DNA from 2 places in the Fundicoccus sp. Sow4_D5 genome. Region 2 is predicted to be linked to the other one. Evidence: riboswitches for the same ligand, from Rfam matches in the RefSeq annotation. Region 2 holds a riboswitch; the other holds the start of a gene.
What was found. A riboswitch is a leader RNA that binds a small molecule or an ion and turns the genes downstream of it on or off. The one in region 2 is predicted to bind lysine.

Region 1: it holds a riboswitch for lysine, as region 2 does, so the genes downstream of both, lysA (diaminopimelate decarboxylase) here and dapF (diaminopimelate epimerase) in region 2, are expected to answer to the same signal.

The regions. Positions count from the first base shown of each region.
Region 1 covers NZ_JBQKLF010000001.1:345,641-361,089, forward strand. The annotation lists gene ACTQ45_RS01705 (Cof-type HAD-IIB family hydrolase) at 1-539, shown strand, start outside; gene ACTQ45_RS01710 (DUF92 domain-containing protein) at 536-1,336, opposite strand; gene alaS (alanine--tRNA ligase) at 1,772-4,423, shown strand; gene ACTQ45_RS01720 (IreB family regulatory phosphoprotein) at 4,515-4,775, shown strand; gene ruvX (Holliday junction resolvase RuvX) at 4,795-5,205, shown strand; gene ACTQ45_RS01730 (DUF1292 domain-containing protein) at 5,230-5,523, shown strand; gene mltG (endolytic transglycosylase MltG) at 5,672-6,901, shown strand; gene udk (uridine kinase) at 7,055-7,681, shown strand; gene greA (transcription elongation factor GreA) at 7,784-8,266, shown strand; gene liaF (cell wall-active antibiotics response protein LiaF) at 8,657-9,406, shown strand; gene ACTQ45_RS01755 (sensor histidine kinase) at 9,403-10,452, shown strand; gene ACTQ45_RS01760 (response regulator) at 10,486-11,118, shown strand; gene ACTQ45_RS01765 (HesB/YadR/YfhF family protein) at 11,248-11,559, shown strand; gene ACTQ45_RS01770 (ECF transporter S component) at 11,588-12,193, shown strand; gene ACTQ45_RS01775 (aspartate-semialdehyde dehydrogenase) at 12,241-13,227, opposite strand; lysine riboswitch at 13,448-13,596, shown strand; gene lysA (diaminopimelate decarboxylase) at 13,728-15,020, shown strand; gene dapA (4-hydroxy-tetrahydrodipicolinate synthase) at 15,063-15,449, shown strand, end outside.
Region 2 covers NZ_JBQKLF010000002.1:49,010-64,458, forward strand. The annotation lists gene ychF (redox-regulated ATPase YchF) at 1-307, shown strand, start outside; gene ACTQ45_RS04585 (DUF1129 domain-containing protein) at 323-1,165, shown strand; gene guaB (IMP dehydrogenase) at 1,468-2,943, shown strand; gene ACTQ45_RS04595 (hypothetical protein) at 3,027-3,467, opposite strand; gene ACTQ45_RS04600 (response regulator transcription factor) at 3,708-4,397, shown strand; gene ACTQ45_RS04605 (sensor histidine kinase) at 4,387-5,583, shown strand; gene ACTQ45_RS04610 (serine hydrolase) at 5,570-6,922, shown strand; gene msrA (peptide-methionine (S)-S-oxide reductase MsrA) at 6,967-7,491, shown strand; gene ACTQ45_RS04620 (carbonic anhydrase) at 7,692-8,312, shown strand; tRNA gene ACTQ45_RS04625 (tRNA-Thr) at 8,381-8,453, shown strand; gene ACTQ45_RS04630 (DMT family transporter) at 8,504-9,400, opposite strand; gene ACTQ45_RS04635 (hypothetical protein) at 9,570-9,812, opposite strand; gene ACTQ45_RS04640 (family 20 glycosylhydrolase) at 10,004-11,035, shown strand; gene ACTQ45_RS04645 (MetQ/NlpA family ABC transporter substrate-binding protein) at 11,048-11,353, shown strand; gene ACTQ45_RS04650 (LL-diaminopimelate aminotransferase) at 11,584-12,807, opposite strand; gene dapF (diaminopimelate epimerase) at 12,818-13,693, opposite strand; lysine riboswitch at 13,788-13,933, opposite strand; gene glnA (type I glutamate--ammonia ligase) at 14,016-15,362, opposite strand.

The sequences.
Region 1 (15,449 bases), on a different contig from region 2:
TGAATGTAAAAGAACAACAAAAAGTGGTTCAGTATATTCGCGATAATGATTTAGTAATTGTCGGGTATACACCAGAGGGAATCAAAGTAGATCGTGAAAATGAGTACAGTCATGTTGAAGGAGAATTGACAGGCTTACCAGTTGATTATGATTATGAGCATTTCAATCACTTAGAAACACCGCAATTAAAATTAATGGGCGTAGGAGATCCAGCCATTGTTAAACGTCTTGAAAACGAGTTAGACCGTTCGTTTGGTGAAGAAACTAATGCGGTAACGTCTAAACCTTATTTCCTAGAATTCATGCATCGATTATCATCAAAAGGGAGCTCATTATTAAGGCTTTGCAATCATTTAGGCATCGATATATCTGAAGTGGTTGCTTGTGGAGATGGAAACAATGACTTGACAATGATTCAAACAGCAGGCTTAGGTGTCGCTATGGCTAACGCTACCGACGCACTAAAAGACGCTGCAGATTACATTACAGCGTCTAACGATGAAGATGGTATTGTGCAAGTAATCGACAAATTTTTCTAAAGCAGGCGAAAAATCATCCAGCTGATTATAACAATCAGGCAATCACTTATAATATTGACCATGCTGTTATCAATACCAGGCAAGCCTTTGATTCGTCTGTAACGTTGGGAATCAGCGTTTATTGGAAGTGCTTCATATTCCTGATTCGTTTCTAAGTCTATGTAAACTTCTTGAATACTCAGACCTAATAGACTATCAATGATAGAACAGAAGCCCCCAAGCATCGTCAGGAGTATAAAGTCAGACGCGCTCACTGCTTGAGTGAACATAACCGCAAGACTGATAATAAAAGCCGCGCCTAAAAAACTCGCAATTAAACCTAAACGTGTTACGCCTCCTGATTTTCCGGGAGGCATTTTTTTACCACTAATCATCGAGCGTGGAATCTCTTGACTCAAGATGCCTATTTCTGACGCCCATGTGTCAGCCGTCGAACCCGCAATGGCAATCACCATCAAATGAAAATAGAGTGTATCTTGGCTTTTCCAGTAAACTAACAAGCAACTAAGAGCCAATAAACTATTAGCCAAAACTTGTAACGCAGAGCGCCCATCTTTTTCTTCACTTGGAGAAGAGAGACGACGAGGAGATTTCAAGCGAAATAAAACGCTCGCTTTCTCGATAAAACTGGAAGAAACTAATAACATAATTAACAATAGCCAACTAACAAAACCTCCAATAATCATAAATAAAGATCCCACAAGGAAAGCAGCCACCGTGCCGGAACGGGATAAACTTTTAACCGCGTAGGCTAAAGAAACAGCGAGACCATTAATTAAAAAACTAAATATGAACATAAAGCACCTCGTAAAAGTTTGTATAAAGCATTATATCAGAAAGCTAGCTCCCATTCTTAAAAGTATAAAAGAATTTGTAAGTAAACAAAGAACCACAATGAGGCAAAGGAATCATAAACGTTCATTTTTTTAAGAATATGACTAAAGTTTATCTGGTGGATGTTGACTTTTAGGGGCTTAATTCTTTATAATGATTAAAGATTGAGGCCAAATCTAAACTATTTAGAGACAATTCCACCTGGTGAAAGGAATTGATGTGACAGATGCTCCCTCAAATATGTATTAATCGAAAGATTAGCGTACCATCGGCGTTAACGATATGATAAGAAATAAGGACAAGAGTCGTTATTTGTAAGGTGGTACCGCGTAAGTCGCCCTTACTTATGACGGCTCTTTTATGTTGTTTTTTAATTGATTATAGAGGAGAAGATTTAAATGAAAAAATTAACCAGTTCTCAAGTTAGGCAGATGTGGTTAGATTTCTTTGAGGAGAAAGAACACTTAGTGTTGCCAAGTGCGTCTTTAGTCCCTGTAAACGATCCAACACTACTATGGATTAACTCAGGTGTTGCAACATTAAAAAAATATTTTGATGGAACAGAAGTACCCGAAAATCCACGCTTAACTAACGCTCAAAAGAGTATTCGTACGAATGATATCGAGAATGTTGGCTATACAGCTCGCCATCATACGATGTTCGAAATGTTAGGGAATTTCTCGATTGGTGATTACACTAAAACTGAAGCAATTCCAATGGCTTGGGAATTTTTAACAAGTGATAAATGGCTAGACTTTGATCCGGAAAAATTATACGTTACTTACTATCCTGAAGATACAGAAACGAAAGAACTTTGGGAAGCAATTGAAACATTTGATTCGACTCATTTAGTAGCAGAAGAAGGTAACTTCTGGGATATCGGGGCTGGCCCATGTGGACCAAACACAGAAATTTTCTATGACCGTGGTGAAGCTTATAATGATTTGCCAGAAGGTGATCCAGAAAATTATCCTGGTGGAGAAAATGAACGCTGGTTAGAAATTTGGAACCTTGTGTTCTCAGAATTTAATCACTTACCAGATGATACTTACCAACCATTACCTCATAAAAACGTCGATACTGGTATGGGCTTTGAACGATTAGTTTCTGTTATTCAAGATACACCCACGAACTTTGAAACTGATTTGTTTATGCCAATCATTAAAGCAATCGAACATTTTGCTGACGGTGCTAAATATGAAGATAATGAAGACTTAAAAGTTAGCTTTAAAGTAATAGCTGACCATGTACGTGCGGTTTCTTTTGCAATTAGTGATGGAGCTTTACCTTCAAACGAAGGTCGAGGTTATATTCTACGACGTTTAATTCGTCGTAGTGTGATGCATGGACGTAAATTAGGGATTAAAGGTACTTTCATGAGTCAATTAGTGCCTGTGATTGCAGATGTTATGGGCGATTACTACAGTGAATTGCGTCTCAATATTACTTTTGTACAACAAGTTATTTTAAATGAAGAAGATCGTTTCCATGAGACGATTGAAGCGGGTGAAACTCACTTGATGTCAATCATTGAGCAGTTGCGTTCAGAAGATAAAACTGTAATCAATGGAAGCCAAGCGTTTCAATTATATGATACATTTGGTTTTCCTTTAGAATTAACAGAAGAAATTGCTCAGGATAATCAATTTACTGTCGATAAAGAAGGCTTTGAAGTCGAAATGGAAGCACAACGTAACCGTGCACGTTCGGCTCGTTCTCAAGAAGCTAGCATGTCTGTTCAATCAGCTGTCTTACAGAGTATTGAATCACCCTTTGAATTTGTTGGTTATGACCAATTGTCAACGAATGGAACAATCAAAGCGATTGTGATTAGCGACGAGCTACACCAGCAAGTACCAGCTCATTCACAAGCATGGGTATTCTTTAACCGAAGCACTTTCTATGCAGAAATGGGTGGACAAGTAGCTGACAACGGTGCTGTTTTTGATGGTGAAGAGATGTTGGCAGAAGTATTAGATGTTAAAAAAGCGCCAAATGGTCAATTTATGCATAAATTGCGTACCTTAGAAATGCCGTTAACTATAGAACAGTCTTATACACTAACTGTTGACCGTCAAGCACGTATTAAAACAAACCAAAACCATACAGCGACACACTTACTACATAAAGCACTTAAAGTAGTATTAGGCGAGCACGCGAACCAAGCTGGCTCTTATGTCGGACCAGATCGTTTACGTTTTGACTTTTCTCATTTTGGTAAAGTAACGAATGATGAATTAAAACAAATCGCGAATATCGTTAATTATTACATTGAAAACGCAGAAGATGTAAACATTTCTGAAATGTCAATTGATGCGGCAAAAGCAATGGGTGCGATGGCGTTATTTGGCGAGAAATATGGTGATAACGTTCGCGTCGTTAACATTGCGAATGAATCCATCGAATTATGTGGGGGCACACACGTCTCAAACACCAATGAAATTGGTACGTTCAAATTAATCAGTGAAGCAGGTATTGGTGCGGGTATTCGTCGAATTGAAGCTTTAACTGGCCAAGCAGCTATTGCAGATTACCAAGAAAAAGAAAATTTATTAACCACTATCCAAACACAATTAAAAGTACAACAATTAGACCAATTAACACATAGAGTTGAGCAACTACAAGAAGAGTTAAAAACAGCAAACTCTAAAGTTGACTCATTATCTGCTAAGTTAATGCAACAAGAATCAAATAATTTATTTAATGATGTTAAGACAGTGAATGACGTCACTTTTGTTGGCTTGAAACTTGAAAACCAAACAATGGATGACTTACGTAATCTAGGGGATGTTTGGCGTCAAAAAGCTATTTCTAACGTTCTTGTTTTAGCTTCGGCTCTAGGTGATAAAGCAAACTTAATGGTTTTAGTGGATGACGAAACAATTGCCAAAGGCTTAAAAGCTGGCGATTTAATCAAACCCCTAGCTAATTTAGTAGGCGGAGGTGGTGGTGGACGACCACAAATGGCTCAAGCTGGTGGGAAAAATCCAGCAGGCATTGATAATATGTTGACTGCAATAGAAGCGGAAATCGCTCAACGCTTAAGTTAAGATGGATGATTTTTAGTTTTCTACCGATATAAGTTTCATTTCTTGGTCAACTAATGTAAAATGTGACTATAAGAAAGGTTCGGTGAAAAAAATGCAATCATTAGATGAAACAATATTATTCAAATTAGATGATTTAAATAAACGTACTGTAAGAGAAACTTTAGAGATTGTTTACTCAGCACTCGAAGAAAAAGGTTATGATCCGATTAACCAAATAGTAGGTTACTTATTATCTGGTGATCCAGCCTATATACCGCGCCATAATGATGCGCGTAACTTAATACGACGTCATGAAAGAGATGAAATTGTAGAAAAATTAGTAGAGTACTACTTAACTCAGAAAGAGAGCTAATGTGAATTATCAACGTACAATGGGGTTAGATGTTGGTTCGAAAACTGTAGGAGTCGCTGTCAGTGATTTGATGGGATGGACTGCGCAAGGAGTAGAAACTATCCGCATCGATGAGGAAGTTAAAGATTTTGGTTATGAGCGTTTGCTCGAATTGATAAAAGAACATTCAGTCAATAAGGTAGTGATTGGTTTACCTAAGAATATGAATAATTCGATTGGCCCAAGAGCTGAAGCGTCATATACTTACGGAGAAGGTCTACTTAAATTATTGCCTGAGATGGAAATTACCTATCAAGACGAGCGCCTGACGACCTCTCAAGCAGAAAGAATGCTAATTACCGAAGGGAATGTTTCACGCAAAAAACGTAAACAAGTCATCGATAAGTTAGCGGCCGTTATTATTTTACAAAACTATTTAGATACTAAATAAAGGGAAATTAGAGGAGGCAATACTATGGTTCAAAATCACGAGCATAATCACGATCACGAATACATTACAATTTTAGATGAAGAGGGCAACGAGTCTTTATATGAGATTTTATTTACCTTTGAATCGGAAGATTTTAAAAAGAGTTATGTTTTAGTATACCCAGCTGGAACAATTGAAGACGAAGACGTGGAATTACAAGCTTATTCTTACACTGAATCAGAAGAAGGTAATGCTGGTGCGTTACAACCTATCGAATCTGATGAAGAGTGGGATATGGTTGAAGAAGTCTTAAATACATTCTTAGCAGACGAAGATTAATTATTAGCACAGTTACATCCTACTTTTAAATCACACTTTTGCGTAATACGCGAAAGTGTGATGTTTTTGTAACATGGTTAATCTAGCCAGCATAGATGAAGTCTGATATAATGCTAACATTATTAGTCTGTTAGTTAAAGGAGGAGTTATGGCTAGATTTGATTGGAAAACGATTCGTGAACAGGCGAAATCGAAAGAGACTTACCAAGTCAAAGAGAAAATGTGGACAAATAGAATCGTTAAAATCATCATTATTACCATTCTTACAATCATGATTGCAGGTGGCTTAGGTGGTTACTTTTATGTTAGACATACATTAAGCTCCGTTGATTCATCCAATGATGAAACAGTTGAAGTGACTGTGCCGATTGGAAGTTCTACGAACGACATTGCATCGATATTAAAAGACAAGAATATTATACATAATGATTATATTTTTGATATTTATTTAAGGCTTCAAAACGTTGGAGACCTTCAAGCAGGTCATTTTGAATTTAATCAATCGATGGATGCTGGTGATATTGTTGCAACATTGCAAAAAGGGGGCGAACCGATCTTTGAAGACATTGACACAACGATCACTGTCATTGAAGGAACGAACCTAGAAGAAATTTCTGAGTTAATTGAAGATAAAACCCCCTTTACTGCGGAAGAATTTATGGAACTGGTTAACGATGAAGCCTATATTGCCAGTCTAAGTCAGCAATTCCCAACATTATTGGGTGACTTGACAGAAGTGGAAGGGTTAAGATATCCTCTAGAAGGGTATTTGTTCCCAGCTACTTACGATTACATCGGCGGGATGACCCTCGAAGATTTAGTAACTCAGATGGTTTCAACCATGAACTTAGAGTTTCAAGCAATTCGTGAAGATCTAGATCAAACATGGATGACGTTCCACCAAGTTTTAACTTTAGCTTCAATTGTGGAACGAGAAGGTATTACAGATGAGGATCGTGCGATGATAGCAGGCGTATTCTTAAACCGTATAGAAGTGGGTATGCCACTTCAAAGTGATATTACCATTTTATATGCTTTAGGTGAACATAAGGAACTGGTTACCTTAACAGATTTGGAAGTTGAATCACCCTATAACTTATATATGTATACTGGATTAGCACCAGGACCTTACAATAGTCCAAGCATGTCTTCGATTATGGCAACAATTTATCCAACTTATACTGATTATTATTATTTTGTGGCCGATTTAGATACGCAAGAAATATACTATTCAACAAATATTGATGATCATAATGCTTTGGTTGAACAATACGTTAATCCGTATTTCGAAGAAGACGAAGAAGCGGTTGATGAAGAAGCTACAGGGGAAGATGTAGAGGAAGTTACCGAAGAAATCATTGGAGAAGATGTAGAATAAAAGAATCTATCAAAATGAGTTGGCTTGAAAAGGTAAACCTTCAGATAATCTGAAGTGGCCGTTTTTAAGCCTGCTTCAATTTGTATTATGTAGCACCAAGGAATAAAAACTAATAGTTAATCAGGCGAAAGCCTAAGTATAGGAAGTGGAAAAGTGACAAAGAAACCTATTATCATAGGAGTGACAGGTGGGTCCGGTAGCGGGAAGACCAGTGTAAGTAATAAAATTTTAAAACATTTCGGTACTGGTAATGTTATGTTAATTCAGCAAGATTACTATTACAAAGACCAATCGCATTTAACGTTTGAAGAGCGTCTTAATACAAATTATGATCATCCATTAGCGTTTGATACAGAACTGTTTTATCAACATATTAATGAATTGTTAGCTGGTAAATCAATCAATAAACCGGTTTATGATTATACAAAACACACACGAAGTGCTGAAACAATTTGTCAAGACCCTCGTGCTGTAATCATTATTGAAGGGATTCTAATTTTAGAAGACAAACGCTTGCGAGATTTAATGGATATCAAAGTATACGTAGACACCGATGATGATATTCGCTTGGCGCGTCGTATTCAACGTGATGTAATTGAACGAGGCCGTTCGGTGGAATCAGTAATAGACCAGTATGTGAACGTTGTTAAACCAATGTTCCATCAGTTTATCGAACCAACAAAACGTTATGCAGATATTATTGTTCCAGAAGGTGGATACAATCAAGTAGCCATTGATTTGCTGACTACCAAAATTGGGACCATTCTATTAAACGATTAAATATTGTTATTTTATAATGATATATAAAAATATATTGAAATCCTTGCATTAAAATGATATGTTAATTTTGTTATTTTATTTAGAGGGGATAAGGAGAAAATTATGGAAGAAAAAGTATATCCAATGACTTTAAAAGGCAAAGCTAAATTAGAAGCTGAACTTGAAGAGTTAAAAGTTAATAAAAGAAAAGAAATTGTAGAACGCATCAAAGTTGCTCGTAGTTTTGGAGATTTATCTGAGAACTCAGAATACGAATCTGCAAAAGACGAACAAGCATTTGTTGAAGGTCGTATTTCTACACTAGAAACAATGATTCGTTTTGCTGAAATTATTAATGATTCAGAAATAGATGAAAACATTGTATCGTTAGGTCGTAAAATCACTTTTGTTGAATTACCTGATGGAGACGAAGAAACTTATACAATCGTTGGTAGCGCAGAAGCAGATCCATTAGACGCAAAAATTTCTAATGATTCACCAATTGCTAAAGCGTTACTAAAAAAATCAGTTGGCGATGTTGTCTCTATTGTTACACCAGGTGGTTCTTTCGACGTAAAAATTACAAAAGTTGAAAAGGTTAATTAAAATTGTACTCTCATGTTTAGCTAGTCTAAATATGAGAGTTATTTTTTTGGGTTCGTAACCGAACTTAATTTCATAGAAGAGTGAAATTAAGTTGAGATTAACTAAACGTTTAGTGGCTTATGTCTCTTTAAGACAGTTGATCTGGATAGAAAGTCATTACGATCTAAATGAAAGATCAACGTCTAATGCAAAATTTCAAAAATGTCGAACTTTGCTTAGGCTCTGAAAGATTTAAGCCGGTCGAAACGCTTCGCTGATTATCAAGGTTTCTTATCATCTGTCAATTTATGTGCTTGACTCCTTTAAAAATAATTTTAGGACTTTTGATGGTTGCGCACACATTCAAGCAATGACATGATATAATTAGACAAATTGAAATGAGGGACGCAAATGCTAAGTTTTTTTAAGAATAATATATTTATTGTTATTGGTATTAGCTTGATTTTAATTGCATTTGAAATTTTAACTTCAATCGAGAATACTGCTATTATTGGTCTAGGTATATTGACTATCGTTGGTTCAGCATTTGTCAAGAATTTATCTGTCAAACGCACATTATTGGGCTTAGGCTTCTTCTTAATACTGCTGGCAGTTTTTCTGACACGCTCTATATGGATGATGGTGTTAGCAATGGTATTATTAATTTTTTTTTATCGAACGCCTGAAGGTAACGAGTTTTTCTTTTTCGGTGAATCGATGTTGCATCCTTTTCAAATGAAAGAACAATATCATGGTATCCAATTGGTACGCCCTCAAAGCGGTCAAAGATCATTATTAAAAAGTCAGTCCATGTTTGATTCGCGTGACGAGAATAAGAATATATATGAGTGGGATGATATTAATCTAGTTTATTTTGGTGGAAACTCTATTATTGATTTAGGTAATACTATTCTCCCCAGTGGAGAAAACATTGTGATGATTCGTAAAGTATTTGGACGGACACGAGTGATTATTCCAAAAGATTTGGGCTTACGCTTAAATGTCAGTGCAATATCCGGTCAAGTAGTTTTTGAATCACAACAGTATCCCTTGCGAGGAGACAATTTCCAATGGACTAGCCCTGGTTATTCTGAAACAGATCGAAAATTAAAAGTTTTAATCACATTAGTGACGGGTGATATTGAGGTGATTTTACTGTGAATTTACGTTTATGGTTTCGTTTATTTCTGAACCAATTAGTGATTGGTTTATCATTGGTTGTCGTCATTATTTCATTAATCGTATTTAGTTTTGAAGTCATCCCTTTAACGGACTTGTTGATGAGAAAAGTTTACAATTTACCATTCTTTATAATTTTACTGGCTTTAATTATATCAGCCGCTGCTGTCTATTCAGCCTATATTGCTTTTTCACTTAATGAACCTTATGAACAAATACGGGCAAAAATTAATTGGCTCTTATTAGGAAAGTATAAACATAGTATTTTTAGTCAAGAAACCACACAAAGAAGTTGGTATGATAATGATAAAATATTGTCAAATGATTTAAACAGAATCCGCGAACGTCTTGCACAATTATCGACTGACTTACAAGAATTTACGGCAGCACCCGTTTTTGTTGGTGATGATACTAAAGAAGAAATTATCGAACAAGAACGTTCTAGAATTGCACGAGAATTACATGATTCTGTCAGTCAACAGTTATTTGCCGCTATGATGATGCTATCAGCGATTAATGAAACGATCGATGGTCAACTATCAGCGCAGTATAAAAAACAATTACTAAAAGTAGAAGAAGTGATTGGTAATGCTCAAACAGAAATGAGAGCCCTATTACTTCACTTAAGACCGATAGCACTCGAGGACCGTTCATTAAAACAAGGTATTACGAGTTTACTCGAGGAATTATATTCCAAAGTGTCATTGACGTTGAAGTGGGAATTGATGGAAACGTGTTTAGATAGTGGAATTGAAGATCATTTGTTTAGAATCGTTCAAGAAGCAGTTTCGAATACACTCAGACATGCACATGCAAGTAAGTTGGAAGTATATTTACATCAGACAGAAGATAGCGTCACTTTAAAAATTATTGATGACGGAGTTGGTTTTGATACAAATCAGCCAGATAAAGTAGGTAGTTATGGTTTGCGCAATATGCGGGAAAGAGTCACAGGTTTAGGCGGTACATTTAAGACAGTCAGTATCAAAAATCAAGGGACCATTATTGATATAAGTATCCCAGTTTAGAAAGAATTGACCACTAAAGATAGGATGTAAGATATGATAAAAGTTTTATTAGTTGATGATCATGAAATGGTAAGATTAGGCGTTTCTTCTTATTTGATGGTTCAATCAGATATTGAAGTAATTGATGAAGCAGAGAATGGTTTACAAGGGTATACGAAGGCAATGGATCTAAGACCTGATATCATTTTAATGGATCTTGTGATGGATGTGATGGATGGAATTGAAGCAACACAGAAAATCATGTCAGAATGGCCTGAGGCAAAAATAATTATTGTGACATCATTCTTAGACGATGAAAAAGTTTACCCAGCCATTGAAGCGGGTGCTTCAAGCTATATCTTGAAGACCTCCTCTGCTAAGGAAATAGCGGATGCGATCCGTTCAACACATGCTGGGGATAATGTGATTGTTCCAGAAGTGACAGATAAAATTTTAGCGCGTGATGCCAAAGAAAGTCAACATCATTTACATGATGACTTAACGAGTCGAGAGTTAGAAGTATTATTACTTATTGCTAAAGGTTATTCAAACCAAGAAATTGCAGATGAGTTATTCATTACCTTAAAAACGGTGAAGACTCATGTATCAAATATTCTGTCGAAATTAGAAGTTGTCGACCGAACACAAGCAACTATTTATGCTTTTCAAAATGAGTTAATTAAATAATCCCCCCATAAATGCTTAATTTAAACATAAAGAAAAGTGACAGTTAATTGTTTTCAATAAGCCTAAATTTTCTTTTTAGTTGAATTAAGGTATAATGATTGAGAAACCTTTATTGAAAGGAGTATATTAATGAAACTAACTGTTGATGAAAAAGCTGCAAATTGGTTTAAAGATGAGGTGGGAATTCGTGAAGGTGCGGGAATCCGTATTAAAGCTAAAATTTATGGAGGTAGTCCGGTAAGAGAAGGCTTTGGTTTGGCCATTGATCCAGTTGAACCGATGACTCCGATAGCTACTTTTGAAGCTGATAACGGTGTACTATTCTTTATTGAAGATACTGATGAGTGGTTTTTCGATGAACATGATTTAATGATTACTTTAAATGAAAAATTGAAAGAACCATATTATATTTATTCTAAGGACGGCATCGCCATTAATTAAGCGATGACCAGTTGCCGGAGGGAAGATTATGACAAGTTATTCAAATAATAAAACGAAAGAAATGGTGAGAATCAGTTTATTTGCTGCAATCATCATTCTTCAATCCTGGGTGCCATTTTTAGGCAATATCACTATTCCCCTTTACCCCTTAGCGATTACATTTATACACGTGACCGTTATAGTAGCCACATTATATTTAGGTACAAAAGCTGGTGTAATTGTTGGTGGAGTTTGGGGTATTAATAGTTTGATTAGAGCGTACGTCATGCCTACGTCACCAATGTACTTGTATGTTTTTAATTCACCTTTTGTGACGATTTTGCCACGATTATTAATGCCTTTATTGGTGGGATTAATCTCACATTACATCTTAAATAAAACGACTTCATTTAAAGTAAATGCAGCGATCTCAGGAGTTTTAGGTAGTCTTTTTAATACTATCCTTGTCTTAGGTGCGATTGTCGTGTTTAGACGCAACGAGTATTTAACAATACAAGACGCTTCAATGGAAACGTTATGGAATATTCTAGGAGGCATTGTCTTAGCAAATGGTGTGCCTGAAATGATTCTTGCGGGGCTTTTAGTGCCGATAATCCTAACAGCTTTAAAACGGCCACAAGGCTTAAAAAAATAATCATATAAAAACGCGTGTCAGTTTTTTTAGCTGACGCGCGTTTTTGTTTATACTAAGTTGTTTTTAATGAGTGTTTCTGCAATTTGTACAGAGTTTGTTGCCGCTCCTTTGCGGATGTTATCGGCTACTACCCAAATATTAAGGCCATTTTCTAAGGAGTCATCACGGCGAATGCGACCAATAAAGACTTCGTCTTTGTCATTAGCTTCGCTTTGAAGAGGATAACGTAAGTTGGCCGTGTCATCGACAACTACCAAGCCACTGTGATTGGCGAATTCAGTTTTGACTTGCTCTAAATCAAAGGCGTTTTCGAGTTCAATATTAATGCTAACACCGTGAGAATTTTTAATTGGCACACGAACGGTTGTTGCAGTAACTCGTAAGTCGGGTAACTCTAATATTTTGCGAGTTTCTTCAATCATCTTAACTTCTTCTTTGGTATAACCGTTATCTAAAAACACATCGATTTGTGGTATAACAGAATCGTTAATTGAGTAAGGAAAGTTATTCGTTGTATTGTTTTCTAAGTCTGCAATGCCTTTTTGACCAGCACCCGAAACAGCTTGATAAGTACTATATACGACACGTTTAATACCATAAGGTTTAAGTACACCCAAGGGTACGACGGATTGAATAGTTGAACAGTTGGGGTTAGCGATAATCTTAGAGCCGCTGTTTAACGCATTTGGGTTTACCTCGGGTACCACAAGCGGCACCTTAGGATCCATACGCCAAGCTGAACTGTTATCAATAACAATGACTCCATTATCTGCAGCAAAGGGGGCATAGTGTTTAGATGCATCTCCACCAGCTGAAAAAATCGCAATATCAATCGGTGCTTTTAACGAGTCTTCTGTCAATTCTTGGATCGTCACCGGTTCACCTTTAAAATCAATGGTTTGACCAGCTGATCTTGCTGATGCAAAAAGGCTAAGATTTGCGACAGGAAAATCACGTTCTTCTAATACTTCTATCACTTTACGTCCCACAACACCGGTGGCGCCACACACCGCTAAATTATATTGTTTTTTCAATGTTGGAAACTCCTTTCAAATTCAAGTTGTTATCGTTAACCCTAAAGATTTAGAGGATAAATGTCAAGCAAATATTTCATTGTAAATTAATAAAAATAAGCATAAGCACGGAAACGTTGTGTTAGCGTTGTTTTTAAATGTGATTATTATGAGAGTTCGAAGGAAGTGCGTTGACAAACTTTTGAATGCTTGTTATGCTAGGTTCAGTTAAATATAAAAGGTTTTTGGGCGAGGCGCGATTGACAAGAGTACAGATGAATTTCTGGAAAGGGGATATCGCCGAAACGAGTAATCGTTGGGGGCTAACCATAATAGGTTGACCACTGTTGTAATTAACTGCCCAGTTAATTACGAAGAGCAAGCAAATACCGGGCAAAAGGAAAGTTAACTCCAAGAAATAAAGTGGCCTGTTAAAAGCCAAGTGTGAGTGAGACCGTCGAACCTTTTGTTCGTGGTCTCTTTTTGTATTTATAAATAAATAGAAGGGTGAGGAGTAGCGAATGCGATTAGAAAAGTACCAGAGTATTATAGGGGGGCGCTTGAAACATTCGGGCCATGATTATGTTGAGTTGGCGAACCAATATGGAACGCCATTATATATTTTTGATGAAGCAAGCTTTCGTGAGCGTATTTTGGCTTATCGAGAGGCAGTAAAATCTACTTATTTTGAAACGGATGTACTTTTTGCATCTAAGGCCTTGTTAACTAAAGCGGTTGCTCGTATTATTGCCGAATTAGATATAGGACAAGATGTCGTGAGTGCCGGTGAAATTTATACTGGAGTGCGTCATGGCGTTGATCCAAAACGTATGTATTTTCACGGTAATAATAAGCTCAATAAAGAAATTCGTTATGCGATTGATAAACGTGTGGGAACGATAGTAGTGGATAACCGAATGGAAGTTGAACGTATTAGTAAAATTGCTGCGGAGTTTGAAACTAAACAACGCGTATTACTTCGTTTGAATCCTGGTGTTGAAGCGCATACGCATGAATACATCATGACAGCAAATTTAGATTCTAAGTTTGGAGAAAGTGTCTTTGACCCTGAGATTTATAATATTATCCAGTCAATGGTTGTTTCGCCGCATTTAGAATTTGCTGGTTTCCATAGTCATATTGGCAGCCAAATTTTTGAAGCAGATTCGTTCTACAAAGCCGCCAGTGAATTATTAACTTTTTCAGCTGAGGTTCAAAAACGTTTAGGTATTTTAATTTCAGAAATTAACTTTGGAGGCGGTTTTGGTGTGTATTATACACAAGAAGATCAACCATTTGATGTGATTGATTTTCTTCCTGATTTTATGGAATATGTTCATCAAGAAGCACAAGCTTTGGCGATTGATTTAAAAAAAGTAACGATTGAACCCGGTCGTTCCTTGGTCAATGCCTCTGGTAGTACTCTTTATGAAGTGGGAGATTTGAAGCACACGGCAGGTGGTAAAGATTACGCTTTTGTCGATGGTAGTATGAATGATAATATTCGTCCAGCACTTTATCAGGCTAAATACGAGGCGCTTGCTGTTAATAAAGCGGATAAACCGCAAGAAAAAGTTTATACAATTGCGGGTAAAGCCTGTGAGAGTGGCGATAAAATTATTGAAGAGATTAAATTACCGATATTGGAAACAGGGGATTTATTATTAGTGAATGGGACTGGTGCTTATAATTATTCAATGGCAAGTAACTATAACCGAATTCCTAGGCCAGCGATGATTCACGTGAATGATGAAAAGCATTATTTGACAGTCAAACGTGAAAGTTTTGAAGAAATGTCTATGAGAGAAATATAAAATGATTGTGATTAGCTTTTTTAATAATAAGGAGGAATTAGTATGTTAATTTATGAAGGGTCAGCAGTAGCAATTCTTACGCCATTTGATGAAAGAACGAACGAGATTGATTGGCAAGCGTTTGAAGGTTTGCTTGATTTTCATTTAGAAAACGAGACGGATGCTCTCGTAATTACGGGAACAACTGGTGAAAGTTCAACTTTATCAGATGGTGAACAAATTGAATTGATTAAATTTGCAGTTGACCACGTCGCTGGTCGTTTACCAATTATTGCCGGAACTGGAATCAACGATACGGCGCATGCGATTATGTTGAGTCAACAAGCAGAGAGGGTTGGAGCGAATGCTTTACTAATCGTAACACCTTACTATAATAAGACATCTACACGCGGCATGTTAATTCATTTTAAAACCATTGCAGATTCAGTG
Region 2 (15,449 bases):
AGCGTCTGGTTTAGATCGTCTAATTCAACATGTTTACTCTCTATTAGGCCTGGCGACTTACTTTACAGCTGGTGAGCAAGAAGTTCGTGCTTGGACATTTGTTCAAGGAATCAAAGCGCCTCAAGCTGCTGGTATTATCCATTCAGATTTCGAACGTGGCTTTATCCGTGCGGAAACTGTTTCTTATGATGACTTAGTCACTCATCAAAGTATGGCTGTAGCCAAAGAACATGGCCGTGTGCGTTCAGAAGGTAAAGACTATGTCGTTCAAGATGGCGATATTATGTTATTCCGCTTTAACGTTTAAGAGAGGACATAATTTATGAGTAAAGAAACTGAAAAAAATACCCCCATTGTAGATCCAAACGAAGCAGATAAAATTCAAGCAGCTAAAGATGCGATTAAAGCAAGTACTGGGACGAAAGTTGAGACTAATGCTAACGTTGTAGAAACGACTCAAGTCAGTCCAGTTGCCCCAGTCGCTGTTAATCCTTTACCTGGATTAGAGTGGGATGAATTTAATCAATTGACGAAAAGAAGTCAACAATTCTTAGTATCCATTGATAAGAAACTAACGGATGGCGGCTTGACTGAAGCGGTTAAAATGCCCATTTACACAGAAATGTTAGAAACTTTAATTGAAGGCCAACAAGTAGGACAAACGGCTCGTCAAATTTACGGCACGCCGACTGAATGTGCAACGTCAATTTTAAATCAGAATTTTCAAGATCAAACAGAAGTGACTCGTTCACCTGATTGGCAAATTGCTTTGGATGGTGGCTTAATCTTAGGATCAGTTTTCACTTTTATCGTGGGACTGTCTATGATGAATGCAAATGCTGAGCAACCTGAAGCGGTCTTATCTATGGGACTAATCACTTTAATCTTGAATTACTTAGTGGCCGGTTGGGCGATGCTTCAAACGTCAAAAGTAATGCCTAATATGGAAGCACCAAAAGGTAAAAAAGGTTACTTCAAATATTTCGGAGTATCCTCACTATGGATGATTGTTTGGGTGGCAGTAGTGACCCTATCCGCAGCCTTTATACCATCAGTTATTAACCCTATTTTCCCTCCAATGGTTTATATGGTTATCGGAGCGGCGACATTTGGCTTACGTTTCTACTTGAAGAAACGTTATAACATTGTCGGTGGCGTATTTTAAGTTTAAGTAAATATTATTTTATAACACGAACATTCTAGTGAGGCAATTGTCTGTAATCTTATGCCCTTTATCAGAATTCTCTCAATCTGAAATTTAAAGATGATTGACGAAGGATATCTGTCTGAATGTTCGTGTTTTTATTTTACCTAAAATTAATTTGTGTGACGAACATCGTTGTGTCGATGATTGCTAAAGCCAAGAGTTTGATGAGGGATTTATAATGTTCATATTTTACTTGCATGTCGGTCGGTAAAATGATAACTTAGTAAAAATATATTCAAAAAAAATTAGGAGGCGTGCAAATGACTGCATGGGAAACAAAGTTTGTTCGAGAAGGTTACACATTTGATGATGTATTATTAGTGCCAGCGAAAAGTGAAGTGTTGCCAAATGATGTAGATCTTTCAGTAGAACTATCTCCCAACTTAAGGTTAAATATTCCAATTATTAGTGCAAGTATGGATACGGTCACTGATGCTGATATGGCGATTGCGATGGCTAGACAAGGTGGTTTAGGTGTTATTCACAAAAACATGTCAATTGAACAACAAGCGCATGAAGTAAAAAAAGTAAAACGTTCAGAAAATGGTGTTATTCTTGATCCTTTCTATTTAACGCCTAATCACACGGTTCATGATGCAGAAGAATTGATGTCACGCTATCGTATTAGTGGAGTGCCAATCGTGAAAAGTTTTGAAGATAAATTATTAGTAGGTATTATTACTAACCGTGATATGCGATTTGTCACAAACTTTACTTCGCCAATTGGAGAAGTGATGACTCAAGATAACTTAGTAACTGCACCAATTGGAACCTCTTTAGAAGAAGCGAAAGAAGTTTTACACCGTCATCGAATCGAGAAATTGCCAATTGTTGACACAGAGGGTAGATTATCAGGTTTAATTACGATTAAAGATATTGAAAAGGTCATTCAATTCCCTCATTCAGCTAAAGATGAACACGGTCGTTTATTGGTTGCTGCAGCGATTGGTGTAACATCCGATACTTTCGAACGTGCGGAGGCTTTAATTCAAGAGCAAGTAGATGCGATTGTTGTGGATACTGCTCACGGTCATAGTGCAGGTGTGATTCGTAAAATCAAAGAAATTCGCGAAACTTATCCAGATGTAACGATTATCGCAGGGAACGTTGCCACAGCGCAAGCGACACGTGAATTATTTGAAGTGGGTGTTGATGTGGTAAAAGTGGGGATTGGTCCTGGATCAATCTGTACAACCCGTGTAGTTGCAGGTGTTGGTGTGCCACAATTAACTGCAATTTATGAATGTGCATCAGCAGCCAAGGAATATGGCAAGACGATTATTGCGGATGGTGGGATTAAGTATTCTGGTGATATCGTGAAGGCTTTAGCAGCAGGGGGGCACGCCGCTATGCTAGGGAGTATGTTAGCAGGAACAGACGAGTCTCCTGGTGATTTTGAAATTTATCAAGGCCGTCGTTTTAAATCTTATCGCGGGATGGGAAGTTTAGCAGCGATGGAAGCTGGCTCTAGCGATCGCTACTTTCAATCTAAAAACGAAGCGAAGAAAATGGTACCAGAAGGTATTGAAGGGCGCGTTCCATACAAAGGAAGCGTCACAGATATTATTTTCCAAATGGTTGGTGGTATTCGTTCAGGTATGGGTTATACAGGTTCAGCTGACTTGAAAGCATTACGCGATGAAGCACAATTTATCCGTATGAGTGGTGCTGGCTTGATTGAGTCACATCCGCATGATGTAAACATAACCAAAGAAGCGCCTAACTATTCAAGATAATAATAGTCACTAAATAAACAGCATGTTTTCGATCAATTCATCGAAGACATGTTGTTTTTGCTTAGGTGTTTAATTGAGTTTCTCTAAGCGTTATTTTCATGATAAAAAATTTGCGAAGCATAGAAGAAGATGCCAGCTAAAGCATAACTAAAGGCTAATACTTGGAATATGCTCCCGATTGAAAAATTCAACATCAATAAAAGCATAGCTAAAAAGAAGCCCGACGCAAAGGTGATCGAGCAGTTTCTTAAGGAACGCAATACAAGCAGTTGGTCACGGTCCTCTTTTCGTTCGGCAGGATGTCTTGTTCGCAAACGTCCAAAGAGATATAAGACGGTAAAAATAGCGATTTGAACCGCAAAGGTCATTAACAGGGTTCGTATAAAAAAAGCGCCCCATAAGTAAATTTGAGTTTCGAAAGCTAGTGCGCTTCCAGTTACTTGACTTTGTTGGAAAAACTGCCAAGTGAAAATAACCAAGTGTGCGATTAAATGAATAATCGCAGGAATTGATTTTTTAGTCATAGTGAAACCCCTTTCTTTGTGTGCATAGCAATTATAAGTCATATTTGGCCTGATGTGAAATTATTCCGATTTGACGAATATTTGTAGTAAAACAGCATAATGTTTAACATGTGATGAAAGTGTGAAACTTTGATGTAATCTTTGATAAAGAAAGCGTTAAAATGTTAATCGTGCTAAAATAGGGTATAATAAAAGAGAGAGTATTTACATGAAAGATTGATAGAGAAGGAGTTGAGTATAATGCGAGTTTTAATTGTAGATGACGATCGCGAAATTGTTGAATTACTTAATATTTATTTAAAAAATGAAGGCTATGATGTAGTGAAAGCTTATAATGGCCAGCAAGCGTTAAATTATATTAAGAACGATGAAGAAATTGAATTAGTGATTCTTGATGTGATGATGCCTAAGATTAATGGAATTGAGGTAGTTGAGAAGCTTCGTGAAGCCAATCATAGTATCCCAGTCATTATTCTGAGTGCTAAATCTTCTGATAATGACAAAATTCAAGGCTTAATTTCTGGTGCCGATGATTATGTAACGAAACCCTTTAATCCTTTAGAAGTGATTGCGCGTGTAAAATCTTTACTGCGTCGTCAGCATAAATATACTGAAACTGAAGAGCCTGATACAGTGGAAGCTGGTCCGCTGATTATTAAGAAAGAGTCTCATGAGGTCAAAACAATCACGGGTAAGGCGATTCAATTAACAGCCTTAGAGTTTGGGATTCTCTATTTATTAGCGAGTCATCCGAATCGTGTGTTTAGTGCGGAAGAGATTTTTGAAGCTGTTTGGAATCAGGAAAGTATTGTAAGTGCAAAAACTGTAATGGTTCATGTGAGTCACTTACGCGATAAAATCGAATCGGCAACGGGTGGCGAAAAAGTCATTCAAACCGTTTGGGGCGTAGGTTACAAAATTGAAGGCTAAAGCGAGTCAAAGTCCAGCAATCCCTGAGACTAGATTATCGCGTAGTGAAAAATTCGAATTAGTACTAGAAGCAATCGTAACACTCTGGATAGTATTCTTTTTCTATTTGAGTGTTATTTTGCTATTCTCAGCTATTATCGATTGGGAACTCGATTTCTTGGAGCTAAAAACATTACGTGTTCAATTTATGTTGACGGAAAATCGATTGTTAAATATGTTTTACCTATTCAGCGTCTTGTTGATCGTCATTTCGGCTTTATTAGTATGGTGGCGCATTAAGCGTCGTTTGCGAATTGTTCATCTCGGACATGTATTTAAGCAACTCGAATATATTACAGATGGTCATTATGATTACCGTATTCCAGATACAAACTTAGGTAATTTGAGTTCGGTAGTGACGAGTATTAATAAACTTGTCGACAGTACAGTTGAAGCGATGGAAGAAGAAAGACGGATTGAGAAGACGAAAGATGAGTTGATTACGAACGTTGGTCACGATATTCGTACGCCATTGACGTCCATCATTGGTTACTTAGGTTTAATTGAGAATAAACAGTATCATAGTGTCGAAGAAATTTTAGACTATACGCATACGGCGTATACTAAAGCCTTACATATGCAAACCTTGGTGGCTGAGTTATTTGATTATGCGTCTTCTAGACAAACAACCTACGTTCTTCAACCAAGTAAAATCCAATTAAAGTTATTTATGGAGCAGTTGGCAGCCGATTTTGAATTATCTGCTGAAGAAAAAGGTGTGGCGATTGAAGTCAGTGTGCAGCCAGAAACCTTAACAGGTGATTTTGATGTTGAGAAGATGGCCCGAGTTTTTAATAACTTGATGGTAAATGCATTAAAGTATGGTTATGGGGCAACAGTGATTAAAATAAATGCTTTTTATTTAAAAAATCATCCGCAGAGTCCGAAGACAATTGTGTACGAAGTGAGAAACAATGGAGCACTCATTCCTGAAAAGGATTTGAAGCAAATTTTTAATCGAACCTATCGAACGGATCAATCGCGCCACTCGGATGAACCAGGTAGTGGTTTAGGTTTATCAATCGTAAAGAATATTGTTGAATTACACGGCGGTCAAGTGTATGCTTTAATAGATGCAGATGAATTAGTTTTCCGAATTGAAATGCTGCAAACATATAATTTAGGTGACGCGAATGAAAATAAATAAACAATTGAAACAATTTTTTAGCGGTTTGCTTATCGTCTTGATTTTGCAAACCGTCTTTGTCAGTCCAAAAACAAGTCTGGCAGCCATAAACCAAGCGATTCCAGAAACGAGCGCTCAATCCGCGATGGTGATTGACGCAACCAATGGTCAAATTTTATTTGAACAAAATTCAGAAGAAGCCGTTGAAGTGGCCTCTATCAGTAAATTATTGACGATTTACATCGTTTTGCAAGCGGTTGAAAAGGGTGAAATCGACTTAGATTACCAAGTGCCTATCTCTGACTATGCTTATGCTGTTAGTCAGGACTACGATGTTTCTAACGTCCCTTTAAGACAAGATGAGTTATACACGGTCGAAGAGCTAATTGAATCTGTTATGATTTCCCTATCTAACGGATCAACAATTGCATTGGCAGAGTTGGTGTCAGGATCTGAATCTGACTTTGTTAAACAGATGAATACTTACTTGGAGAATTGGGGAATAATGAATGCCTCAATTATTAATGCGACAGGTTTGAATGGAGCTTATGATCCAACCGATGCTGAGACCATTGATAGAGGTCCCCAAAACATGCTATCAGCTGAGGCAGTTGCGATTATCTCCTACCATCTTCTCAAAGATCATCCTGAAATTTTAAAACATACCCAAATTAATCGAAAACTATTTAAATATGGCACCTCAGATGAATTTGAAATGACAAATTACAACTTGATGTTACCAGGTAGAACGTTTGAATTTGAAGGCGTTGATGGCTTATTGACAGGTTATTCAGCTAAAGACGGTGGAAGTTTTGTTTCCACGATTATTCGTAATGACATGCGTATTATTAGTATTGTATTAGGGGCACAAGGCACAGAATCGCGTTATCATGAAACGAAAAAACTATTTGATTATGTTTTTTCAGCTTATATGACAGAGGAAATTATTAAGCAAGGCGATGAAGCAACACAAGTTTCGCAAATAAAAGTGTCGAATGGTAAAATCAGTCCCGCTCCGATGCGCTACGGCGAGAATTTAAATTTAGTGGTGCCAGTAATTGATACAGCCCCTCGATTGGAATACGAATTTATTCCTAATGATCAGATTAATCAAATAGGCGAATTGACTGCACCGCTTGAAGCTGGAACTGTCATTGGCTACGTTTCTATTAATATTACAGACCAAGCAATTCGTTATTTAAGAACAAGTGCCGCTTACGATACCGGCGGCGTACCGGTTGAAATTGCTGAAACAATTGAAGTAGCTCCTTGGTATTCACAAACTTGGCAGATTATTACTGAATCAGTAGGCAATGGTTGGGACAGTACCCGACGCTTCTTCACGGACATTTTTAATTAAATCTGTTAGGATGAGTAAACGATAGACAGAAAGGATGTTATACAATGTGTAAGAAAGAAATTGCGATTTTAGCTGGAGGCTGTTTCTGGTGTATGGTCAAACCATTTGATCAATGGGATGGCGTAGAATCTGTCATTTCAGGCTATACAGGTGGACATCTACCGAATCCAACCTATAAGGATGTATGTACGGGAAGGACAGGACATACTGAAGCAGTCAAAATAACCTACGATCCATCAATCATTTCATATGAAGAGATTTTAGATATATACTGGCAAATTATGGATCCTACTGATGCAGAGGGTCAATTCGTTGATCGTGGCTCATCGTATCGTCCAGAAATCTTTTACACAAGTCTTGAGCAAAAAGAAGTAGCAGAAGCATCTAAAACAGCCCTTGATCAAAGTGGTCGTTTTGACCGTCCGGTTGTTGTGCCGATTACAGCAGCAACAGAATTCTATGATGCAGAAGACTATCATCAAGACTTTTATAAAAAAGATCCCATTCATTATGAACGTTATTCACGCGGATCAGGACGTCATGCTTTTATCGAGAAGCATCAAGACTAAACATTAAAAATTGTTTTAAGTAATCGCTCTGGCTTGATATTCATAATTTTGAGGTGTAACATTATTTTATTGAATTAAATTTATTTGATAAGATAAAAGTACTTCCTTTTATAACTTAATAAAAAATAAAGACGTTTGTTGAGTGAATTGCAGCTAACAAACGTTTTTAATTTTTACACAATATGCCAGGAGGCGTTCAAATGCGCGATATTTACGAAGCACTGAAGCAATTTAAAGCGAAGGATTATGTACGTAATCAAAAGCTTTATGAAACATTAAGTCAGACACAAACGCCCCACACTTTATTTATTGGATGTTCTGATTCAAGGGTAAGTCCGGAACGCTTATTACAAGCTTATCCAGGCGAGGTTTTCCACATTCGCAATATTGCAAATATTGTTCCCCCAGCGGGACAAAGTGTGAAATATGCTTCAACAACTTCTTCGGTTGAGTATGCAGTAGAAGTACTAAATGTAAAAAACATCATTGTTTGTGGGCATTCAAATTGCGGCGGTTGTGCGGCCAGTATTAATCCTCCAAGTAATATTGATAAACTTCCTTATACGGATATTTGGATTTCTCAGATTAATGCATTAAGAGATCAAATAGCGGATGAGATGGCCGGAGAAAGTTTTGAAGAACAAGCGACTCATTTAGAGAAAGTGAATGTTATTCAACAATTATCTAACTTGTTAACCTTCGATAATATTCGTGAACGCGTGGCCGATGGTCAACTCACATTAAATGGTTGGCATTACAATATTGGGACCGGAGAGATTTCGATTTATAATCAAGAAAAAGAAGTCTTTGAGGTATTTTAATAATAAATTGATATTGCTTTTTCTTACTAACTAATGTATCATATATTTTAGTTTGAAAAAGCAATAATGCCGGCTTAGCTCAGTTGGTAGAGCATCTGATTTGTAATCAGAGGGTCGAGGGTTCAAGTCCTTTAGCCGGCATAAAAGTAAAAAGTTGAAGTTGACCTAGGTCAGCTTCAACTTTTTTTTGTTTAGCTAAAGACTTCTGATTTAGGCCTTGTGTTTCGACGTTTACTTAGCCGATTAGCAAAGAGTTCATTACTCAAGGCTGAACCTAGTATTAAAATCGTTCCTAAGACCTGAACGAGTGTTAGACCTTGTTTTAGGATGATTGCAGACAGGAAAATCGCTGTGATCGGGTCAATGTAACTTAAGATTGACGACGTTTGAGTAGGCAGTTTATTCATAGCAGAAAAGAATAATTGATAAACTAAGCCAGTGTGAATCGTTCCAACAAATAACAGTAAACCGATGATTTGTGGTGTCCAATTGACAGCACTAATATCTTCCGTAAGTAAAATATACGGCACCATTACGCAAGCAGCAACGAGTAGTTGGAAGAATGTTAACTCAAGTCCTGATAAACCTTTTGTTTTCTTGTTAAGAATGATAATACTCGCATATAAAACAGCGGCAGCTAGTCCATAACCTACTCCAAGAAGATTACTTTCTCCTCCAGATAAGACACCAGAAATTAAAACTGCCCCAAACATTGCAAAGCCTGTACAGATTAAGTTAAAACGCGTAATTTTCTCTTTCAATACCAAAGGTGCTAATATGACTACAAAAGCGGGTGCCATATAATAACATAAAGTAGCGATCGCAACACTAGTGTATTGATAGGCTTCAAATAGGAAAATCCAGTTAAAACCGATAGCAGCCCCTGAAATTACCAAGTATCGGCCGTTTTCTCGAACTTTAGGCCAGTTAATCGTTTTTCTTTGAATCAATATAACGAATAATAAGAACAAAGTTCCAATGACAGCTCTTGCTGCTGCAATTAGAGCAGAAGAGATTGGCATATAATGAACGAAAATGCCGATAGATCCTACAATTAACATCGCAATAATAAGTTTAAATTTCTCCATTATAACCCTCCAGCCAAATAATTATAGCTATCGTAACACACCTATAAAATTAAGAGAAGATTAAAATACAATAATAATATATATAATCAAACCAAACAAAAAGCAGAACGAGCATCAGCCCGGCCTGCTTTTAAAAAAATCTATGTCATGTTAATAAAGGTGTCTAGTGTCATTCAGGCGACTCTTCGCGGTTAGACTCTTTTAAATTATCTACTGCATCTAAATTGAATGATTCAAAATCTTCTGGTACGACATCTGCGTTCTTTTCTTCCTCGCTACGGTTTACATCTGTTTCAGGTAAGAGTGTGTTATCACTATTTTCCTTGTGAGTTCTCGCAACCGCTCGCGCTCCTGCTAAATTAGCCAAGCCTTCAACACCTGAAACGGGTCTTTCTGGATTTTCAGTTGGCATCCATGTCACCTCTTTCAAAGTTTTTTTCAATATAACATAAAAAGAAAGCGATTACTAACATTATGCCTTCAATCAAATTTAACATAGACTGCTAAATTAAACCTATTGTATGCGCTCTCTGTTGGTGTTAATTTAAAGTCAGGTTCTATTAATAGACAGAATAAATCATTTAATTTGAGAGGAGTTTTCTAATGTCACAAACACAAGTCATTGCTTTTCATTTACGCTTTGGAGATCGTCGTTTGATACCTGAACTCAAGCAATTAATCAGTCAAGTTCTAGCAACTCAGGCCGTATCTCATTTAATTTTAGAATTAGACAAATCCTTTGTTTTTACCAAACATCCCGAATTGAAGACCGGAAGCCATGCTTTAACAGAAGAAGATGCCAGGGAGTTAACTAATTTTGCTCGTAAGCATCAAATGGAGATTGTACCTTTGATGCAATGTTTAGGTCACCAAGGATGGGGAGGCAGTCGCAGTGCTTTACTAACAGCTTATCCGGAGTTTGATGAAACACCACAAACACCATTAACAGCAGAATGGCCAGAGATTTTCTGCCGGAGTTGGTGTCCTTTGCATCCTGATGTGAATCCAATCGTCTATGATATGTTAGATGAAATCATTGAAGCCTTTGATGCCAAAACCATTCATATTGGAATGGATGAAGTATACGAGATTGCGAGTGACGAATGCACAAGATGTCGAGGCAAAAATCGTGCGGATCTATTTATTAAAGCTGTCAAAGACATGCATCAACACATTGTAAAAATACATGATTTAGATATGATGATGTGGGGGGATCGATTAATTGATGCAGAACGATTTGGCTATGATAATTGGGAAGGAGATACGTTCGGCACTTACCACGCCGTTGAGCAATTACCTAAAGACATTGTCATTCTTGATTGGCATTATGATGAGCGTACTCAAGGTTATCCAACGCCAGGCTACTTTATGGAAAAAGGCTATCGAGTAATGCCTGCCTGTTGGTATAAGAATAACGTTGCTAAGCAATTATTTGAAGAGACTGCAGAAGCTGCTAAAGAGCGATCGACAGAAGATAAATATTTTGGCAGATTAGTCACATCTTGGCATCACTGGGACACAGAAGCTTTTACTGTTTTTGAACAGATAGCTAAAGGGCAGCATACAGATAATTTAGAGTTAAAACAGTTGTATCAAAGCTTACAAATCTCAAAGGACGCTAAGTATAATGTGTAAAATCAATACACTATGTATCTTTTGAAGGTTGTTGAAAAGGGTTTCATAAACTTCTATGATGACATTGAAAGTTTAGCAGCTGACTACAAAAACGTGATTGCGACACGTGGCGCAGACGTTGACAACGAATTATACGCACACATCGTAGCGTTATACCAATCAGAAACAGTAGCTGATAAATTAGCTGAAGTTTCAAACGGTGCTGACTTACCAGCTTGGACTGAAAACGACGAGTACCCATTAAGCCTTGAAGCAGCTGAAGATGATTCAAACACAACTGAAGAATCAACAGATGAAGAAGCTTCTGACGAAGAATAATATCAAAATTAATAATAAAAATAACTACTGAATAAAACATTGAGTGGCTAAACCTCGGTATAATACCGAAGTTTAGCCACTCAGTTTTTGTATAAGCTTATGGGGTTAATGGAGGTTGTATTTCGCTCGCCGTTGAATTTATCCAATGCGGTGGTCGCTTCTAGCGACTCGCTGACGTTCTTGATTTTGAAGTTCAAAGGCTTAGGTTAGCGAAGTGATTCGTTCGCCTGTTATGCTTGAGTGAAAAAACGTTGAATGCGTTCAACTGCTTGGATGGTCCGCTCGCGTGAATTAAAGGCGGTTAATCTGAAATAACCTTCGCCACTAGGACCGAAACCACTACCGGGTGTTCCAACAACTTGAGTCGCTTCGAGTAAGGCGTCGAAAAATTCCCAAGACGTCAGATGGTTTGGTGTTTTTAACCAAATATAAGGGGCATTAATACCACCGAATACGGTTGCGCCAACTGCTTCTAGGCCTGCACGAATGATACGAGCATTTTCCATGTAATAAGCGATGTGTTCGTTAATTTGTGTATTGCCAGGTTCTTGGTAACAAGCCCAACCTGCTCTCTGGATAATATAGGGCGCGCCGTTGAATTTAGTGCTTTGGCGACGTGACCATAACTTATTCAAACATTGTCCTTGGAAAGATAGTTCTTGAGGGACGACCGTATACCCTAGCCTTAAACCAGTGAAACCAGCTTTCTTCGAGAAACTTCTGACTTCAATTGCGCATTTTGTCGCGCCTTCACATTCGTAGATTGAATGTGGAATATTCGGTTCTTGAATATAGGCTTCATAGGCTGCGTCAAATAAGATTAAACTATTGTTTTCTAAAGCATAGTCTACCCAAGTTTGTAATTCAGGTTTACTCAAGGTCATACCGGTAGGATTATTAGGATAACAAAGGTAAATGACATCGACAACTTGTTTAGGAAGTTCAGGAATAAATTGATTGGCTTCGTTACTGCTTAAGTAAGTTAAGTCACTCCATTGTCCGATTTGCTCATCCCAATCGCCTAAGCGTCCAGCTAAGACATTGCTGTCGATATAATCAGGATAGACAGGGTCGCCGATTGCAATTTTATTGTTCACTTCAAACAGCTCTTGCAAATTAGCTATATCACTTTTTGCGCCATCGGAAATGAAAATTTCTGAAGCGTCAATCGCAAGGCCTCGGTCTTGGAAATCATGCTGTGCGACAGATTGGCGTAAGAAGTCATAACCACCCTCAGGACCATAACCTTGGAACGTTTCACTACTTGCCTGTTCATCGACTGCTTTATGGAGTGCGTCAATAACCGCGGGAACTATCGGCTGAGTCACATCTCCGATACCTAATGAAATAAGATCTGAGTTAGGATGCTGTGTCTTGTATTGCTCAACTTTCTGATTGATGGTTGAGAATAAATAGTTTGCGGGAATTTTCTGGTAATTCGTATTGGGTTTCATGATACTCCTCCTAGTGGGTGTTTGGGTAATAAGAGCCGGAAAAACGAGTGCGAGCAGGGCCTTCCATATAAACATCGCCTGATGTTGAAGTGTCCCAAGTGATAATTAAGGAACCACTAAGTAAATTGACAGTTACAGTATTGTCGGTGAAACCGTTAAGGATGCTAGCAACGGCAACTGCACAAGCGCCAGTGCCGCAAGCTAACGTTTCGCCACTGCCTCTCTCCCAAACGCGCATATTAATTTCATCTGAGCGAATTATTTCTGCGAATTCAGTATTAATTTGTTCAGGAAAACATTCATGATGTTCGAATTTAGGGCCGAGCGATTGTAGGTCGAGTTGCGAAATTTCGGGATGAAAAATGACCAAATGGGGATTGCCCATTGATACGGCGGTCACTTGGTAGGTAGTATTTTCTAAAGTGAATGGGTGTTGTAACCAATTGGCTTCTTTTGTTTGGACTGGGATGAGCGAATTCTCGAGAATCGGTTGGCCCATATTGACGCGAGCGCCTGTCACTTGTCCTGATTGATTGAAAATAAGTTCTACTTGCTTAACGCCACTGAGGGTTTCAATAGTCAGATGTTTATCGGACCAAAGGTGTTGGTCGTAAATAAATTTGGCCAAACAGCGGATACCGTTACCACACATCTTGCCTTCACTTCCGTCTAAGTTGAACATGCGCATCTTAAAGTCCGCAATGGAAGAGGGACGAAGGACGATGATGCCGTCACTGCCGATGCCGTAATGTCTTTCGCTCATTTCAACTGCTAAGTCATCTAAATTCGATAAATTCTCTGCTAAATCGTTAATGTAAATATAGTCATTACCGAGGCCTTCCATTTTCGTGAAGGGGATGCCTTGATTGTTTATTAAATTTGTCATTGTGTCTCACTCCTTAATTAGTTTAATAAAAATAGGACCACAAACAAAAGTCTGTGGTCCTCGGAATGGAGCGAGTAACATTCTTTTGCCGGGTAATTGTTTGCACAATCAAACTTAACTGGCAGTTAAGTTGAACAGTTACTAACCTATTATGATTAGCAACCAACGATTCATCGTTTCGGCGACTTTCCCTTTCCAGACATAATCTGTACTCTTGTCAGTCGCACCTCGCACAATTCCTTTTTATTTTTAATAGCATATCATTGTATTTAATTGACGTCAACTAATTATTATCAATCTCATTAATGTTTTGTATTTTGAATTAGTAACAGGTGAAGTATTTCTCAATTTCCCAAGGTGAGACATACATGGCAAAGTCTTTGTACTCTTGGTTTTTAGCTTTGATAAAGTTGCTCGCAATGTGTGGCCCTAATGCGTCAAGCATATCTGGTGAGGCAGCAAGCTTGTCAACCGCTTCTTTTAAAGAACCGGGTAGGCTGATGATATGATGAGCTTGGCGTTCTTCGGCCGTCATGCGATAAATGTTACGGTCAACAGGTTCTGGTGTGGCTAATTTTTCTTTGATGCCAAGCAGACCAGCTTTTAAGATAACAGCCAGTGCTAAATAAGGGTTGGCAGATGGGTCGACACTTCTCAATTCTACCCGCGTGGAATTTCCTCTAGCAGCAGGAATTCGAATCAAAGGCGAGCGATTCTTTTCGCTCCACGCGACATAGACAGGTGCTTCATAACCTGGAACCAAGCGTTTGTAAGAATTAACAGTTGGGTTACAAACGGCAGTAAAATCTGTTGCATATTTCATAAGCCCGGCGATAAAGTGCATGGCTACATCTGACAATCCAGATGTTGAAGTTGGGTCGTAAAAGGCATTGCCATCTGAGGTGAAAAGTGAAAGATTGAAATGCATACCAGAACCATTGATACCAAAGAGTGGTTTGGGCATAAAGGTTGCGTGTAAATGGTGTCGACGGGCGACTGTTTTAACGATTAATTTGAAAGTTTGGATGTTATCGCAAGCTGAGATCGCATCGGCATATTTCCAATCGATTTCGTGTTGGCCGTGCGCCACCTCATGATGACTGGCTTCGATTTCGAAACCTAATGCTTCTAACTCGAGAACAATATCTCGGCGGCAATTTTCAGCCAAGTCATTCGGTGCTAAGTCAAAGTAGCCACCGTGGTCATTCAATTGCATCGTTGGGTTTTCTTGATCATCGAGTTTGAATAAGAAAAATTCTGCTTCGGGTCCTAAATAGAATTGTTTGAAGCCCATCGCAGTCATTTCTTCAAGTACACGTTTTAAGTTACTACGTGGATCTCCTGCGAAGATGTCACGTTGTGGAGTTTCTACATCGCAAATCAACCTTGCGATTCGGCTAGTTTCGTTCTCTGTAATCGCCCAATCGAAGACGAGCCAAGTGGCTAAATCAGGCACCAAGTACATATCGCTTTCTTCGATTCTGACAAAACCTTCAATGGATGATCCGTCAAACATCATGTTGTTATCTAAAGCTTTGCTTAATTGAGACAATGGAATCTCAACATTCTTAATCGTTCCAAGGATATCTGTAAACATTAATCGAATAAAACGTACATTTTTTTCATCAGCATCTGCTAGGATACTCTCTTTTGTCCACGTATTTGTCATACTATTCCCTCCGTTATTAAATATTAAATAGAAATATTTTTTTGTATTTTGTTAGATTATAGAGGGTAAATATCTCAGAAACAACTT